3 regions of the Streptomyces sp. NPDC127097 genome follow, and region 2 is predicted to be linked to each of the others. Evidence: riboswitches for the same ligand, from Rfam matches in the RefSeq annotation. Region 2 holds a riboswitch; each other region holds the start of a gene.
What was found. Region 2 has a riboswitch for cyclic di-AMP ahead of ACFWJW_RS16640 (C40 family peptidase). Riboswitches for the same ligand answer to the same signal wherever they lie in the genome.

Region 1: it holds a riboswitch for cyclic di-AMP, as region 2 does, so the genes downstream of both, ACFWJW_RS00220 (NlpC/P60 family protein) here and ACFWJW_RS16640 (C40 family peptidase) in region 2, are expected to answer to the same signal.
Region 3: it holds a riboswitch for cyclic di-AMP, as region 2 does, so the genes downstream of both, ACFWJW_RS13790 (M23 family metallopeptidase) here and ACFWJW_RS16640 (C40 family peptidase) in region 2, are expected to answer to the same signal.

Annotation. Positions count from the first base shown of each region.
Region 1 is NZ_JBHXFI010000001.1:55,774-61,592, forward strand. It holds gene ACFWJW_RS00210 (NlpC/P60 family protein) at 1-69, opposite strand, end outside; gene ACFWJW_RS00215 (hypothetical protein) at 392-745, shown strand; gene ACFWJW_RS00220 (NlpC/P60 family protein) at 864-2,012, opposite strand; cyclic di-AMP (ydaO/yuaA leader) riboswitch at 2,020-2,204, opposite strand; gene pcrA (DNA helicase PcrA) at 2,495-4,948, shown strand; gene ACFWJW_RS00230 (M23 family metallopeptidase) at 5,067-5,819, opposite strand, start outside.
Region 2 is NZ_JBHXFI010000018.1:95,296-101,114, reverse strand. It holds partial or broken gene ACFWJW_RS16665 (cupin) at 1-497, shown strand, start outside; gene ACFWJW_RS16660 (aldo/keto reductase) at 431-1,024, shown strand; partial or broken gene ACFWJW_RS16655 (hypothetical protein) at 1,098-1,543, opposite strand; gene ACFWJW_RS16650 (ATP-dependent Clp protease proteolytic subunit) at 2,659-3,294, shown strand; gene ACFWJW_RS16645 (hypothetical protein) at 3,301-3,609, shown strand; cyclic di-AMP (ydaO/yuaA leader) riboswitch at 3,886-4,083, shown strand; gene ACFWJW_RS16640 (C40 family peptidase) at 4,088-4,561, shown strand; gene ACFWJW_RS16635 (LysE family translocator) at 4,730-5,389, opposite strand; gene ACFWJW_RS16630 (LysR family transcriptional regulator) at 5,461-5,819, shown strand, end outside.
Region 3 is NZ_JBHXFI010000014.1:17,366-23,184, reverse strand. It holds gene ACFWJW_RS13800 (M16 family metallopeptidase) at 1-1,237, shown strand, start outside; gene ACFWJW_RS13795 (M16 family metallopeptidase) at 1,276-2,658, shown strand; cyclic di-AMP (ydaO/yuaA leader) riboswitch at 2,870-3,025, shown strand; gene ACFWJW_RS13790 (M23 family metallopeptidase) at 3,038-3,838, shown strand; gene ACFWJW_RS13785 (GntR family transcriptional regulator) at 4,099-4,788, shown strand; gene ACFWJW_RS13780 (HPr family phosphocarrier protein) at 5,118-5,399, opposite strand; gene ACFWJW_RS13775 (GNAT family N-acetyltransferase) at 5,608-5,819, shown strand, end outside.

The DNA of each region.
Region 1 (5,819 bases), on a different contig from region 2:
GCCGCCACCGGTGAGCGAGGCGAGCGGATGCTGCCGGGGCTTGCGGTGCGAGGCCACGGTGGCCGTCACTTCCTTCCCTTCGAGCCGCGGGTCCGGCGGCGGTCCGTCACGGGGGCAACGGCCGCCGCCGCACCTCTCGGCGGGGCGGCCGACGGAACGCCGGTGGGAGACCGGCGAGGCGGGGAGTCGGCCGCCTGAGGGAGGACGCTAAGCCTGGGTGTCGCGGCAGTGAGTCCCCTTGCCCGGCATTGTTCGCTTTCGACCGCGGCGGGTACGCGCGTGACCGCGGCGCCATGGCCGTACGGCCGGGACCGGCCTGGCCTGACCGAAGCGGCGATAGTGGGCGCCCTGCCCGAAGGGCCGTGCTATACGGCGGCTACGATCCAGCACTATGGACGTAGTAACCAATATCTTCGTCGGCCTGCACATCATCGGCATCGCCTCCCTGCTGGGCGGCTTTCTGACCCAGATGAAGGCGATGAGCGCGGGCACCGCCCGCTTCGTGCCGGCCATGCTGCACGGCGCACTGACGATGCTGGTCACCGGCATCGTGCTGGTCGGCCTCAACCAGGCCCAGGACCACCCGCTCAACAACATCAAGCTCGGCATCAAGATGGCCGTCCTGGTGGTGATCCTGGCGCTGGTCTACGTCAAGCGGGACGACGAGACGGTCGACAAGGCGCTCTTCGGCGCGGTCGGCGGCCTGACGGTGGCCAACATCTTCATCGCGGTGCTCTGGACCTGACGAGCGCCCCACTACGGCACACCGCGCGGTCCTCGCCTCCATATCCGGAGACGACGGCCGCGCGGTGGCGTGTGGGGGGTGACCGTGGGGGGTGGTCTGGTGGGGGAGCGGGGCGGGCTCAGCCCGGACGGACGCTTCCGTATATCGGCATGTAGTAGATCGACTCCTCCCGGACGTTGGCGCCCGGCTTCGGAGCGTGCACCATCTTCCCGTCGCCCAGGTACAAGCCGACGTGGCTGATGTCGTCATAGAAGAAGACCAGGTCGCCGGGCTGAAGATCCTTGGTGGCCACCCGCTGGCCCACCTTGACCTGGTCCCAGGTCGTCCGCGGCAGATCGACACCCGCCGCCTTCCATGCCGCCTGGGTCAGCCCCGAGCAGTCGTAGGAAGTGGGCCCGGTCGCGCCCCAGACGTACGGCTTGCCTATCTGGGCGCGGGCGAAGGCGAGCGCCTTGGCGCCCTTGCTGGTGGCCGAGTCGCCCGTGGAGCCGCCCGTGGAGCCACCGCCGGTGGAGCCCCCGGTCGAGCCGTCGCCGTCCTGCTGCCGCTGGCGCTCCCGCTCCTGCTGCTTGCGCGCCTCCTCCGCGGCCCGGCGCTTGGCCGCCGCCTCCTTCTGGCGCTCCAGCTCGGCCAGCCGCGCCTTCTCCTGGGCGGTCAGCCGGGACAGCAGCTGCCGGGCCTCGGCCAGCTTGCCCTGGACGGAGCTCATGGACTCCTTGAGGGATGCCTGCGACGCCTGCAACCGCTCCAGGCTGCGGGTCGCCTCGGCGCGCTGCTTGGTGGCCGCCGCCTGCTGCTCCTGGTAGTCGGTGACGGCCTGCTTCTGCCGGCCGGTCAGCCGCTCCATGAGGTGGTTGCGGTCGACGAACTGCTGCGGGTCCTTGGCGAGCATCAGCTGCGCCGTCGGGTTCATGCCGCCGGTCCGGTACTGCGCCGAGGCGAAGGTGCCCAGCAGGCGCCGGGACTCGTTCATCTTCTCGGCGCGCTTGGCGGAGGCGTCGAGCAGGCGGTCCACGGTGTGGCGCTGGGTCTCGGCGCGCTCCTTGGCGGCGTTGTATTTCTGGGTGGCCACCTCGGCCTGGTGGTAGAGGTCGTCGACCTTCTGTTGGACCTCTTCGACGGTGGGCTTGGGCGCCCTGGGGGCCGCGTCGGCGGACTGCGAGAGCAGGGTGACCGAGGCGAGGGCGGCAGTGGTGAGACCGGCCGCTGTACGGCGCCCGGTGGGTGAGGCGAGAACGCTGGTGCGCGGCTTGCGATGCGACGCCAAGACCGGCAACTCCTTCCGTGGACCGCCTACCGGGTTAGCTGTCGGGTTCGGGCGGTGTCGCTGACGGAAGGCTTGCCCTACGGTCCGGACGTCCACTGGCGACGGCCGTACGGATCGATTCACCCCGGTGGTGCTGGTGGGTCCCCGGCTCCGGGTGCCTGAGGGCAGGGCCGGACTCGGCGTCGGCGGCCCGTGCGAACCTGTCGTCCGCGGGGAGGCGGGCTGCCTGAGCGAGGACGTTAGCCAACTCGTGTGGCTCCTGTGAAGGCTGATGTTCGATATGCCCGAAACCTTTTCGTGACCTGAACGCGATGCGGGGGTTGTTGTGGCAGATGTCGGGTTCGGGTAACCGAAGCGCCACCCGGCCGGCGCTTGGCCGCCGGCCCCCTGACCTGCCGCTGCGCCCGGGGCCGCCCGAAGACGGCCCGCAATCCGCCACTCCGCGGCGGACTGTCAGTGCGGCGGCCTAGACTCGGTGGGCGATGAGCAGCCTCTTTGACGACAGCTTCCTGGCGGACCTCGGCCACAAGGGCGAGGAGGAACACCCTCCGCCTCCCGAGGACGAGCACGGCCCGGCCCCGGAGGAGATCCCCGCCGACCTCTTCGGCGGGAGGTTCGACGCGCCCGCACCCAGGGAGTCGTATTACCGCGACGGCGCCGCCCGCCCCGCCATCGACCCGGCGACGCTGCTGGAGGGGCTCAACGACGAGCAGAAGGCCGCCGTGGTGCATACGGGCGGCCCACTGCTGATCGTCGCCGGCGCCGGCTCCGGCAAGACCCGGGTGCTCACCCACCGCATCGCGCATCTGCTCGCCGAGCGGCATGTCCACCCCGGCCAGATCCTCGCGATCACGTTCACCAACAAGGCCGCCGGTGAGATGAAGGAGCGCGTCGAGGAACTGGTCGGCCCGCGCGCGAACGCCATGTGGGTCTCCACCTTCCACAGCGCCTGCGTCCGCATCCTGCGCCGCGAGTCCAAGAAGCTGGGCTTCACCTCGTCCTTCTCGATCTACGACGCCGCCGATTCCAAGCGCCTGATGGCCCTGGTCTGCCGCGATCTGGATCTGGACCCCAAGCGCTACCCGCCCAAGTCCTTCAGCGCGAAGATCTCCAACCTCAAGAACGAGCTCATCGACGAGGAGACCTTCGCCGGGACGGCGGCCGACGGCTTCGAGAAGACCCTCGCCGAGGCGTATGCGATGTACCAGGCACGGCTGCGCGAGGCCAACGCCCTGGACTTCGACGACATCATCATGACCACGGTCAATCTGCTCCAGGCGTTCCCGGACGTCGCCGAGCACTACCGCCGCCGCTTCCGCCATGTCCTCGTCGACGAGTACCAGGACACCAACCACGCCCAGTACACCCTCGTACGCGAACTGGTCGGCCCCGCCGAAACCGCCGCCGAGCTCTGCGTCGTCGGTGACGCCGACCAGTCGATCTACGCCTTCCGCGGCGCCACGATCCGCAACATCCTCCAGTTCGAGGAGGACTACCCGGACGCGACCACGATCCTGCTGGAGCAGAACTACCGCTCCTCGCAGACGATCCTGTCCGCCGCCAACGCCGTCATCGAGCGCAACGAGAACCGCCGCCCCAAGAACCTCTGGACGGACGCCGGCGCCGGCCCCAAGATCTCCGGCTATGTCGCCGACACCGAGCACGACGAGGCCCAGTTCGTCGCCGACGAGATCGACCGGCTGACGGACGCCAAGGACGCCAGGGCCGGCGATGTCGCCGTCTTCTACCGCACCAACGCCCAGTCCCGTGTCTTCGAAGAGATCTTCATCCGGGTCGGGCTGCCCTACAAGGTCGTCGGCGGCGTGCGCTTCTACGAGCGCAAGGAGGTCCGCGATGTGCTCGCCTACCTGCGGGTGCTCAGCAACCCCGAGGACACCGTCCCGCTCCGCCGCATCCTGAACGTCCCCAAGCGCGGCATCGGCGACCGCGCCGAAGCGATGATCGACGCCCTGTCGGCGCGCGAGAAGATCACCTTCCCGCAGGCGCTGCGCCGGGTCGACGAGGCATACGGCATGGCGGCCCGCTCCGCCAACGCCGTCAAGCGTTTCAACGTCCTCATGGAGGAGCTGCGGACCATCGTCGAGTCCGGCGCCGGCCCCGCCACCATCCTGGAAGCGGTCCTGGAGCGTACGGGCTACCTCGCCGAGCTCCAGGCATCCACGGACCCCCAGGACGAGACCCGGATCGAGAACCTCCAGGAACTGGCCGCCGTGGCCCTGGAGTTCGAGCAGGACCGCGGCGAAGACAATCCGGGCACCCTCTCCGACTTCCTGGAGCAGGTCGCCCTGGTCGCCGACTCCGACCAGATCCCGGACGAGGACGAGGAAGGCAGCGGCGTGATCACCCTCATGACGCTGCACACCGCCAAGGGCCTGGAATTCCCGGTGGTCTTCCTGACCGGCATGGAGGACGGCGTCTTCCCGCACATGCGCTCGCTGGGCCAGACCAAGGAGCTGGAGGAGGAGCGCCGGCTGGCCTATGTCGGCATCACCCGCGCCCGCGAGCGGCTCTACGTCACCCGCTCGACGATGCGCAGCGCCTGGGGCCAGCCCTCGTACAACCCGCCCTCCCGGTTCCTGGAGGAGATCCCGGACGACTACGTGGAGTGGAAGCGGACGGGCCCGGCGACGCCGTCCGCCTCCATGGGCGGACTGTCGGCGGGCGGCGGAGGCGGCTTCGCCTCCTCCCTCTCGTCGTCGCGCGCCAAGGGCCCCAGCGGCTTCGCGACCCGCCGCACCTCCGACCGCCCGGCGGTCTCGCTGGCCATCGGCGACCGCGTCACACACGACAGCTTCGGCCTCGGCACGGTCGTCGGCGTCAAGGGCAGCGGTGACAACGCCGAGGCGACGATCGACTTCGGCGGCGAGAAGCCCAAGCGGCTGCTGCTGCGGTACGCGCCGGTGGAGAAGCTGTAACGGAAACTGAGAGCCGGAAGCCCCCGGGGGCATACCTCGGGGGCTTCGACGGAGCCGTCGGCGATCAGGCCAGGCCAGGCCAGGACAGGCCAGTCAGGTCGGTTCGGGTCTCAGGGGCTCAGTTCGGGTCGAGGCCGTGGTCGCGCAGCCACGGCAGCGGGTCGACCGCCGCGCCGCCGCCGGGACGCACCTCGAAGTGCAGATGCGGTCCGGTGGAATTGCCGGAGTTGCCCGAATAGGCAATCTGGTCACCGGCCTTGACCGACCCGGAGCGGATCTTGGTGCTGCTGAGATGGCAGTACCAGGTCTCGGTGCCGTCGGGCGCCGTCACGATCGCCATGTTGCCGTAGGCGGAGTTCCACTGGGTGCGTACGGTGCCGTCGGTGGCGGACATGACCGGAGTGCCGTAGCTGACCGGGAAGTCGATGCCGGTGTGCAGCGACATCCAGTTCACCCCGGCCTGGCCGAACTGGGCGCTCAGCCCGTGCTGCTTGACCGGCAGCAGGAACTTGGGCCGCATCGCCTCCTTGCGGGCCGCCTCCTCCGCCTTGCGCTTGCGCTCCTGCGCCTGGCGCTCCTTGAGGTCGATCCGCTCCTGGGTGCGGCTGGCCCGGTCGCGGAAGTCGTCGGCGCTGGCGCTGAGTCCGGCGAGCTGGGTGTCGAGCTTGTTGTTGGCCGCGGACGGCTTGACGGCCGCGGCGTCGGGCGCGGCCTGGGCGGTCGCTTCGCCCTGGTCGTCCCCGCCGAAGCCGGTGACGGACGCGGCGGCCACCGCGCACACGCCCATGGCGGCGACCGAGGGCACCGCGACGGTCAGCAGCGCCGACCGCTTCGCCGTACGCCGCCGGCCCCGGCCGCGGACGGCCTTCCC
Region 2 (5,819 bases):
CGGCGGACTGGTCCCGCGAGGTCGAGGTCTTCCGCCGAGACCTCGACCGCTGGGGCGGGCGCCCCAGCGTCCAGCGCGCCCAGCAGCAGGAGCCGGCCGAAGCCGCCCGTGCCCTGATCGACTCCCGCGGCCCCGCCGGCTTCCTTGCGGCCCGCGAACAAGCCGCCGCCCCGGGCCGCCACGTTCCCTTCCTGGACATCTTCGGCCCACTACAGGCAGCCGTGTGCATCACCGAATTCCCGCCGCAGATCACCGAGCACGACGAGAGCGTCAACGTGCTGGCCGGCGGGTAGAAGCTCACCTTCACCGCCAAGGCTCTGCCCGCCCTCCGACTCCTGCTGAGCGGTCATCCCGTACACCTGGCCCATGCGGCCACTGCGGTCGGCGCGGAGGTCGAAGAACTGGCGACGATCTTGACGGATGAGGAGCTGTGCGCGCCCCTGACCATCGAGTTGTCCTCGGGCTACACCGATCTCGTCACGAATGCGGCCTGCTGACCGCCGCCCTCGACCTAGGCATCACCCGGATCGACACCAGCTTCAACTACCGGGATTTCACTTCCCATTCCACCCTGTCGCGACTCGGCAGCGGCCTCCTGGCCCGGTATTCCCTCTCCACGAAGGTCGGCTTCTTCCCTCGCCACGGCGGCACCGCAGAGCACTCCCTCGATGCCGCCCGCCTGCGGCAGGCGCTGGAGCAGACCAACCGGGATCTGCGCCGGGCTCCGGATCTGGTCTTCCTGCACCACCCCGAGCGCTCCCTCCCCGGCACTCCGAGGGGTGCGCGGGAGAAGCTGGGGGCGGCGTCCGGAGTACTGGAGGACTCTGTGGCGCGGGGTCTGTCCGGGGCGTGGGGTATCGCGTCGTGGGATCCGGCGCCGCCGGCCGCCGTCGTGGACGGTGCGCTGCCCGCCCGGCCCGTCCTCATGGTCCCGCCGGCCTGCTGGCCGGCATCGCCACACTGGATGCCGCGCAGACGCTGGCCGAGCAGTGGCAGTTGGGCATGGAGGCGCGAGGGGGCATGAGCCCCTTCGGCGGCAGTACGAACAGTGCGGTGTGGGAGGCGGTGAACGGCCGTATGTTCCCGCAGCCTGAGCGGGAATTCCCCCACAGCGAGGCAGCGTCCAGGCCCCTGGGTGCCATGCCCCAGTCCTCCCAGTCGGGGTGGTCTGGCCGGTCAGGGCGTCCAGGGACCTGTTCAGCTGCCCCCACCAGGCGTCGGCGAGCTGCGGGTCGATGGTGAGGGTTCCCCCGGGCTTTACCGGGGCGCCGGGAAGCAGGGTCGTCTCATCCGCCCGCCACATCGCCTCGTCTGATGCATCCCGCCACGCGACGCCGGCCAGCCACCGCGGCATAGCGACGCCCTCCAGCGCTGCCGCGGCCTCCGTGCCGCTCCACCCCTGGCCGTCGATCCGCGCCAAAGGCCGGCGCTCCAACCGCACCCAGGTCCCGCGGTCCGTGCGCGCGCCGACCGAGCGACGCTTGCGCACCGCACTCCCCCGCTCCAAACGAACGTTCAAAGACCGCTCGACCCGGTCGAGCACCTCGTCGACCGGTCGGCAGGCAGATCGACAGCAGAAGGGGAAGAAGCCATAGCCATGTTGAGGAGCGGAGCGATCCCGGTTTCCGTGGAGGTATCTGCCTAGCGTGGTCCGCGACAGATAGCGCACCGCAGTGGACCGACCGGAACTTCCGCCGATTCCTCGGCATCGCCCCCCAGATCCACGACTGGACTACCGGGCACGCTGACCTGCACTGGGCGAACGTCACCCACGCCCCGCTGGTTGTCCTCGACTGGGGCCTGCTGCCGGTCGGCTACGACGTCGGCCTCCTCCATGCCCACACCCTCACTGCGCCCGCGACCGCGGCCCGGCTGCGGCAGGAGTTCGCCGGGGTTCTGACCACTCCCGCGGGCCGGGCCAGGGAACTCGCCGCGCTGGGTCAGCTCCTCCAGGCGTGCACCAGAGGCGTGCACCCCCACCTCACCCCGCTCCTCACGCAACGCGCCGAACACCTCACCGGCACCCCGTCCACGCCCTCACCACGGTTGCGCTCGGAGGGGAACAGCGGGGCACCGGGTCGAGTGCGGTCGTCGTCGAACTGGCCCCGGACGTCCTTGATGAACCACCGCAGCATGCGGTCGGCGCCGTTGATCAGCGGCACCATCCACTCGCGCGGGCCCGAGCCGCGGGCGCCCTCGCCGTGACGCACATGGAGCTTGCCGAAGGGACCAGGTCCCACTTGATGTCGACCAGGTTGAGTTTGCATGCCTCGCCCGCCCTGAGTCCGACCTGCGACATCAGATTCGATGCGGTGCAGTTCCGCGCGGGGGGGGCGAACTTGCGGCAGGTCGCCATCTCGCCGCCCCAGCCGGTGAACAGCGCCTGACCTCCGGCTCGGTCGGCGGGATCCACAGGGCAGCGTCCTTGTCTCCCCGCGGGCGGTTCATCTCGTCGATCGGGCACTCGACGACCCGCCCAGTCTTCCGATGGATCTCGACCTTGTGCCGCAGTTCCAGCAATAGATATGTGAGATGTCCACCCTCGGAGAACAGCAAAAATGGCCTCTGGCCTGGGCATTTGACTTGATCACTAGAATCGGGTCCCATTCTAACTGGACGTACATCCTGTACATTTTTTACAGAGAGAGGAGCAGGCCCATGCTGCGACCGATGGCCCGCTATGTCCTTCCCGAGTTCACCGAGCGCACGTCCCAGGGGACGCGCACCATGGACCCGTATTCCAAGCTGCTCAGTGAGCGCATCATCTTCCTGGGCACCCCGGTCGACGACGCCTCCGCCAACGATGTGATGGCGCAGTTCATCCACCTCGAACACGCCGCGCCCGAACAGGACATCGCGCTCTACATCAACTCCCCCGGCGGCTCGTTCACGGCGATGACCGCCATCTACGACACGATGCGCTTCGTGTCGTGCGATGTGCAGACCATCTGCCTGGGGCAGGCCGCCTCCGCCGCCGCGGTACTGCTGGCCGCCGGCACCCCCGGAAAGCGGCTGGCCCTGCCCGGCGCCCGGATCCTGATCCACCAGCCGTCGTTCCACGAGCCCGTCCAGGGCCAGGCCACCGATCTCCAGATCGAGGCCGAGGAGTTGCTGCGCACCCGCGACATGCTGGAGCGGATGCTGGCGGAGCACACCGGACAGCCCCGGGAACGGATCGCCGCCGATATCGAGCGCGACAAGATCTTCGACGCCGAAGCCGCCCAGGAATACGGCCTGATCGACGGGCTCACCCGTCAGCGCAAGCAGTCCGTCCCCCAACTCGGCGCACGGTGAGCCCGGATGCCGCTGCCGGAACTGCCGCCGCTGCCCGCCCTGACGCGCGCCGAGGGTGAGCTGATCGACCGTTACCTGGAGGTGCTCGACCTGCTGGGCAGGATCAACCCGGCCCGGGGCGGCGACACCTACACCGGACTGCGGGCCGCCCAGGCGCTGGTCGGCAAGGCCGCCGGACTGCGCGACGCGCTGACGCTGATGCACGACCGGGGTGAGAGCGAACTGCACCGCGAGACCTTGACCCGGGCGCTCCGGGTGCTGGAGGGCGAGCGCCGGGCCGGGCTCGTGACGATGCCGCCGGCCACGGAGAGTTGACGCGACACGCACACGGGGCTGCGCATACGGCGTAGCGTCCGGGCCCGATGTGAGGAGGCGACGAATTGCGCGGGGAAACGCAATTCCTTGGACCTCTGATGTTTCGCCCCTGGTCCAGGGGGTGCGGCGCCCCGCGCCATGGCACTTGAGGGAACAAAAGTAACCATTCAGGCGAAGTGTGACGCATGTCACATACGGCATTTTCAGCTCGGAATTCTGGTGGCGGGTGCGTGACGATCCCTTCGACGGCAAGACCCCGCCACAGCGACGGGGCGGTCCGGACGGGCGCCTAATCCCGCCGCCGTACCGGATGTCAGGTCGACGTTGTGGACCGGCGGGAGCGGAGGACCCGAGCAGGACGGGGTCCCGGCCTCAGGGCCGAGACTCCTTGGGGTGAAGCCGTACGCACGGCCGGGCATCTTCGCCTGCCCGAACCCGACAGGTCTTCCTTCGCAGGCGGCTGACGAAGGGTTTGCGCATGACTGTGCGCATGCAGACGCCAAATCTGCTGGCGCGTGCCGGCACCGTCACCGCTCTGACGCTGGTCACCCTGGGCGGGACGACCGTCGCCCCAGGAGAGGCCGGGAACGCCGAAGCCGCCTCCGTGTCCGCCTACGCGCTGCGGATCGCGGCCTCCAAGAGCGGCGCGCCCTACCAGTACGGCGCCCAAGGGCCGTACCGCTTCGACTGTTCGGGGCTGACGATGTACTCGTTCAAGCGCGCCGGGCGGGCCCTGCCCCGTACCGCCGCCGCGCAGTACGTCCGCACCCGGCATCTCCCGGCCTCCCTGCGCAGACGCGGTGACCTGGTCTTCTTCCGTTCCGCACGCGGCATTTACCACGTCGGCATCTATGCCGGCCGGGGCCGGATGTGGCATGCCCCCAAGGCCGGAAGCGTGGTGCGGCTGGAACGGATCTGGAGCGGCGCGGTGTCCTACGGACGGGTGGGCTGACCGGCATTTCGTCTCACATGTGATCAATTGTCGGTGGGATTGGCCCACTTGGCCGGTGGAGACGACGGACCGCACCCATCCGCGGATCACCAGGGCGCTGCGGTGGGCGCCGAGGTGCTGATCGTGCCGTACGGCGGCCGCGGTTGACCGCGTGCCGGGGGCCGCCGTTCAGGTCAGCACGACCTCGACGAGCAGGATGCCACCCAGTGTGGTGAGCAGCATTCCGGTGACGGCTTCCAGGGCGCGGGTGACCCGGGGGCGGCGCAGCCAGCTGCCCAGGCGGTCGACCAGCAGCGCGACGGCGGGGAACCACACCAGCGCCAGCGCGACGACCATGGTCGCGAGCAGCAGCGTGCGGGGCAGCGCGGGCTCGCCGGCCGGGACGAACTGCGGGAGCAGACTGAGGAAGAGGACCGGGGCCTTGGGGTTGAGGGCATTGGTCAGGAAGCCCTGGCGCAGGCTCCGTGCGGTGCCCAGGAGCGCGGGCGGGTGATCGGCCTGGGGCGCGGACGGGCCGGTCGCGGCGTCCTCGGGCGCCTTCCGGTGCTGGACGACCGCGAGCAGCGCGCCGACCCCCAGGTACAACAGATAGAGCCCGCCGAGGAGTTGGACGGCGCCGAACAGCGCGGGCACGGCGACCAGCACGGCCGCGAGCCCGGCGACCGCCAGTGCGGTGTGCACCAGCAGCCCGCCCGCCACTCCGACCGCGGCCGCCACCCCCGCCCGGCGCGAGTCGAGCGCGTGGCGCACCACGACCGCGAAGTCCGCGCCCGGCATGGCGACCATGCCCGCGGCGACTCCGGTGAAGGCGATCAGCTGTCCGTCCATGGGAGCAGTTTCGCTGGTCAGAGCCTTTAATGGGGAGTGGCAATGTTCTTGGGGAGCCTAAAGAGGTTCTTATGTACGACCCCACGCGGCTGGCCGCCCTGGTGGCGGTGGCGGAGGCCGGTTCGATCAGCAGAGCCGCCGACCGGCTGGGCTACACCGCGCCCGCGCTCTCCCAGCAGCTCGCCAAGCTGGAGCGGGAGGCGGGGACCGCGCTGCTGGTGCGCCACCACCGCGGGGCACGGCTGACGGCGGCCGGTGAGCTGCTGCTCGTACGGGCCCGGCGGGTGCTCGACGAGCTGGATCAGGCGCGGCACGAGCTGTCCCGGCTGACGGGGCTTTCCGGCGGCGTGCTGCGGGTCGGCACGTTCATGACCGCCGGGACGCATCTGCTGCCGCCCGCGCTCAGCGCGTTCCGGCGGGCGCACCCCGA
Region 3 (5,819 bases), on a different contig from region 2:
CCCGGTCGCGGCGGTGTGTCTCTGGTACGACGTCGGCTCCCGCCACGAGGTCAAGGGCCGTACGGGCCTGGCTCACCTCTTCGAGCATCTGATGTTCCAGGGTTCCGCGCAGGTGAAGGGCAACGGCCACTTCGAGCTGGTGCAGGGCGCCGGCGGCTCGCTCAACGGCACCACCAGCTTCGAGCGCACCAACTACTTCGAGACCATGCCCGCCCATGAGCTGGAGCTCGCGCTCTGGCTGGAGGCGGACCGGATGGGCTCGCTGCTGACCGCGCTCGACGAAGAGTCACTGGAGAACCAACGCGACGTCGTCAAGAACGAGCGCCGCCAGCGCTACGACAACGTCCCCTACGGCACGGCCTTCGAGAAGCTCACGGCCATGGCGTACCCCGAGGGCCACCCGTACCACCACACCCCCATCGGGTCGATGGCCGACCTGGACGCGGCGTCCCTGGAGGACGCGCGGGCGTTCTTCCGCACGTACTACGCGCCCAACAACGCCGTCCTGTCGGTCGTCGGCGACATCGACCCCGAGCGGACGCTGGCCTGGATCGAGAAGTACTTCGGTTCGATCCCCTCGCACGACGGCAAGCAGCCGCCCCGGGACGGCACCCTGCCCGACGTCCTCGGCCGCGAGCTGCGCGAGGTCGTCGAGGAGGACGTGCCCTCCCGCGCCCTGATGGCGGCCTACCGCCTGCCGCACGACGGCACCCGTGAGGCGGACGCCGGGGACCTGGCGCTGACCATTCTGGGCGGCGGCGAGTCCTCCCGCCTGTACAACCGGCTGGTGCGCCGCGACCGCAGCGCCGTCGCCGCCGGCTTCGGCCTGCTGCGGCTGGCCGGCGCCCCCTCGCTGGGCTGGCTGGACGTGAAGACGTCCGGCGGGGTCGAGGTTCCCGACATCGAGCGTGCGGTCGACGAGGAGCTGGCCCGGTTCGCCGCCGAGGGGCCGACGCCGGAAGAGATGGAGCGGGCGCAGGCCCAGCTGGAGCGCGAGTGGCTCGACCGGCTGGCCACGGTCAGCGGCCGCGCCGACGAACTGTGCCGCTTCGCCGTCCTGTTCGGTGACCCGCAGCTCGCGCTGACCGCCGTCCAGCGCGTGCTGGACATCACCCCGGAGGAGGTGCAGGCCGTCGCCAAGGCCCGGCTGCGCCCCGACAACCGCGCGGTGCTCGTCTACGAGCCCACCGAGCCGTCCGACGCCGCCGACACCGAGGAAGGGGAGGCGGACCAGTGAGCGACGCCACCACCCACGCCGATTCTCCCGTGAGCACCATGGACTTCCACCCGCAGCCCCAGGGGGGCGCGCCCAAACCGTGGGCCTTCCCTGCCCCCGAGCGCAGCCAACTGCCCAACGGGCTCACCCTCCTGACGAGCCACCGTCCCGGCCAGCAGGTCGTCGCCGTCGAGATCAACCTCGTCGCGCCGCTGGACGCCGAACCCGAGGGGCTGGACGGCGTCGCCACGATCATGGCGCGGGCGCTGTCCGAGGGCACCGACACGCTCGACGCGGAGGAGTTCGCCGCCGAGCTGGAACGCTGCGGCGCCACTCTGGACGCGCACGCCGACCACCCCGGCGTACGGGTCTCCCTCGAGGTGCCGGTGTCCAGGCTGAACCGTGCCCTCGGCCTGCTCGCCGACGCGCTGCGGGCGCCCGCCTTCCCGGAGAGCGAGGTCGAGCGGCTGGTCCGCAACCGCCTCGACGAGATCCCGCACGAGCTCGCCAACCCGGCCCGCCGTGCCGCGATGGCGCTGTCCAAGGAGCTGTTCCCGGCCACCGCCCGTATGTCGCGGCCGCGGCAGGGCACCGAGGAGACCGTCGCGCGGATCGACGCCGCGGCCGTCCGGGCCTTCTACGACGCCCATGTACGGCCCGCCACGGCCACCGCCGTCATTGTCGGTGACCTCACCGGTGTCGACCTCGACGCGGCGCTCGCCGGCACCCTCGGCGCCTGGACCGGCTCCACGGCCGAGCCGCTGACGGCCGCGCCGATCGTCGCCGACGACACCGGCCGGGTGGTGATCGTGGACCGCCCCGGGGCCGTCCAGACGCAGCTGCTCATCGGCCGTATCGGTGCCGACCGGCACGACCGGGTGTGGCCCGCGCAGGTCCTCGGCACGTACTGCCTGGGCGGCACCCTCACCTCCCGTCTGGACCGCGTGCTGCGGGAGGAGAAGGGCTACACCTACGGTGTGCGGGCCTTCGGCCAGGTGCTGCGCTCCACCGCCCCCAGCTCCCCGGAAGGGTCCACAGGTGCCGCGCTGCTGGCCATCAGCGGCTCGGTGGATACCGGCTCCACCGTCCCGGCGCTCGAGGACCTGTGGAAGGTGCTGCGCACCCTCGCGGCAGAGGGGCTGACGGACGAGGAGCGCGATGTCGCCGTACAGAACCTCGTCGGGGTCGCGCCGCTGAAGTACGAGACCGCGGCCGCCGTCGCGGGCACCCTCGCCGACCAGGTGGAGCAGCAGCTGCCGGACGACTTCCAGGCGCAGTTGTACGCCCGCCTCGCGGAGACCGGCACGGTCGAGGCGACCGCGGCCGCGGTCAACGCCTTCCCCGTGGACCGGCTGGTGACGGTCCTGGTGGGCGATGCGGCACAGATCGCCGAGCCGGTCAAGAGTCTGGGCATCGGTGAGGTGACCGTCGTCAGCGGCTAGTCCCGCCGGTGTGACGGAAGGTCATATATCGACATGCGGCTCCTGTGGTGCTTATCGGCCACGGGAGCCGCTGTATGTCCGGTTTATCGCGGCTGGTGCCCTGGTTCTTGTGGCATCCCGCACAAAAAAGCTGATCTGTTTGCCGATTGAAAGTTGCCCCGTTTAGCGTCGGTCCGGCTGTTCGTCACAAGTCCGCCACAACAGTGGCACCGGGCAGTCATCGCCGAGTCCCCGTACGGCGCGAGCCAGGGGAGCCGGGGACCCACATGTCCCTTGGGGTGAATCGGGCTCCTCTCCGAGGAGTCCGTAGGAGACCTTCCTGCTCCGAACCCGTCAGCTAACCCGGTAGGCGAGAAGGAGGGAAAGGACAAGCCAGCACATGGCGTTCATCCGGGCCACCGGGAAGCACCGTCGCACGAGCCGTCCCGCCAAGACGGGCCGCAACATCGCCGGCATAGCCACCCTCGCGGCCGGTGGTGTGGTTGCTTCCGTGGCCTCGCCGGCGCTGGCCGCGACGGACGAGGCACGCCCGCACGACACCGGACTCCAGCAGGCCGTCGTGCTGGGGGACGAGCTCGCCAGCCGGGTCGAGGCCCAGGCCGACGCGCAGCAGGCCGACGCCGAGATCGCCGCGGCGAGAGCGAAGGCCGAGGCCGTCGCCAAGAAGCAGGCCGACGAGGCCAAGCGGCGTGCCGAGGCGGAGAAGAAGAAGGCCAAGGCCGCCCACGAGGCCAAGGTGCGCGCCGCCCGTGACGCGGAGCGCAAGCGCCTCAACGCCTTCGTCGCCCCCATTGCCGACTCCTACGTCTCCACCTCCTACAAGGCATCCAGCGGCCTGTGGTCCTCCGGCAGCCACACCGGCATCGACTTCCACGCCGCCTCCGGCACCAGCGTCCACGCGGTCGGCTCGGGCACCGTCGTCGAGGCCGGCTGGGGCGGCTCGTACGGCAACAACATCGTGATCAAGATGAACGACGGCACGTACACCCAGTACGGCCACCTGTCGTCGCTCGGTGTCTCGGTCGGCCAGCAGGTCACCCCGGGCCAGCAGATCGGCCTCTCCGGCGCCACCGGCAACGTCACCGGCCCGCACCTGCACTTCGAGGCCCGCACCGGCGCCGACTACGGCTCGGACATCGACCCGGTCGCCTACCTGCGCGGGCACGGCGTCAACGTCTGATCCCGCGCCGCGCCGGCGCCGCGCCCCTATGGGGCCTGCCCCACGCCGAGCGTCCTTCCGGAGCCCCGGTCCCACGGCCGGGGCTCCGGCGTATCCGGAGTGGGGTGCGCGCACCGGTTACGCCGCCGGCCCGCGACTTCCGGCCAAAAACTATCCATGAATAACCGGACGCCGTCGGAAAAGCCGTGCCGGTCGAATAGAGTCACGGAAAAGTCGCCGACCGGCGGCGTTTTCAGGGGATTACGGCGGAGGCACGGAAGATGCGAGGCCATATTTCCGCGCATGCGGTGTGCACGGCGATTCGCGACGACATTGTCTCCGGCGCGCTGGCGCCGGGGAGCCGGCTGATCGAGGAGATCCTGGCGGCCCGATACGGAGTCTCCAGAGTGCCGGTGCGCGAAGCACTGCGCACCCTTCAGTCCGAGGGCTTCGTCACCACCCGCCACCACGCGGGCGCCTGCGTCGCCGAGCCCACCGAGCAGGAGGCCGCCGACCTCCTGGACATCCGCGCCCTGTTGGAGCCGCTGGGCGCCGCCCGCGCGGCCGCCCGCCGCAGCCCGGCCCACCTCAAGGTGCTCCGCGGCCTGGTACGCCTCGGCCGCGAGCGGGCCCGTCACGGCAACCCCGCGGATCTGCGCCAACTGGACGGCTGGTTCCACGAAACGCTTGCTCAGGCGGTCGGCAGCCCCAGTCTGACGGCGCTGCTGACCCAGCTGCGCCGCAAGATCGAGTGGATGTACACGGTGGAACTGCCGCCCCGGGCAGGTGAGTCCTGGGACGAACACGGCGCGGTGCTGGACGCGGTGGCCCGGGGAGACGCGGAACGGGCGCGCGCCCTGATGGCGGCTCATGTCGAGCGCTCGCTTCCCGTCTACCGGCTGCGGCGCCCCGCCGCCCCCGAGGTGAGGGATCCGAAACGACCCGTCAACACGGCGCGCGTCCGCCCTTAACAATCGCCCCGTATACAAAGAGTCGCGAAAAAGCAGCCGCGGCGCGGGGTGGTCTTTTATGCGATCCGGGCCTGCATTTGGGCATTCCTGTTTATGCCGGGGCCGCGTGCGTTCAATGGCGTGCGCTTTTCCGGGCGGCTCGTGAATAGCGGTCGCCACGGATCCCGTGAAGCGGTCGCCATCACCCCGGATGGCGGTCCGCCCGGAATTTCCGCGCATCCGTCCCTCCTTCATGCCCATGGGAATGCGCACAGCGAAACGGCCCCACAGCGGCAACCGATCCGGTCACCACTGCGGGGCCGCCGCAGGCAGCAGAAGTCCTGGCGGACTCAGACGGTCTCGGGGAGCTCCTCGAGACCCTCGGCGACGAGCTTGGCGAGACGGTCCAGGGCGGCTTCGGCGCCCTCGGCGTCGGAGGCCAGTACGATCTCCTCGCCGCCCTGGGCGCCGAGGCCGAGGACCGCGAGCATGGAGGCCGCGTTGACGGGGTTGCCATCAGCCTTGGCGATCGTCATCGGGACGCCGGAGGCGGTGGCCGCACGGACGAAGATCGACGCGGGGCGGGCGTGCAGGCCCTCGGCCCAACCGACATTGACGCGGCGCTCTGCCATGGTGTTGCCCTTCAAAGTCGTGACAGTTGTCTAGACCAGTCTCTCATGTTGCCGGGCGTGGTCCACCAGCCCTGCGTTCCGGTCCGCGCGGCCGTGGTGCCCGGGGAAGGCCCGGCCGGCCGTACGTCCGACGGGGTCCCGGCCTGCCCCGCACCCCGAGCGTACGCGCGCCGGGTCGGTTGTCGGTGGCCGGTCGTACGCTGTCCGCATGCAGACGCCGCCGGAGCACGCGTACCCGACCCACTGGGAAGCCGACGTGGTGCTGCGTGACGGCGGCACGGCGCGGATCCGCCCCATCACCCCCGACGACGCCGAGCGGTTGGTCTCCTTCTACGAGCAGGTCTCGGACGAGTCGAAGTACTACCGCTTCTTCGCGCCCTACCCTCGCCTGTCCGACCGCGATGTGCACCGTTTCACCCA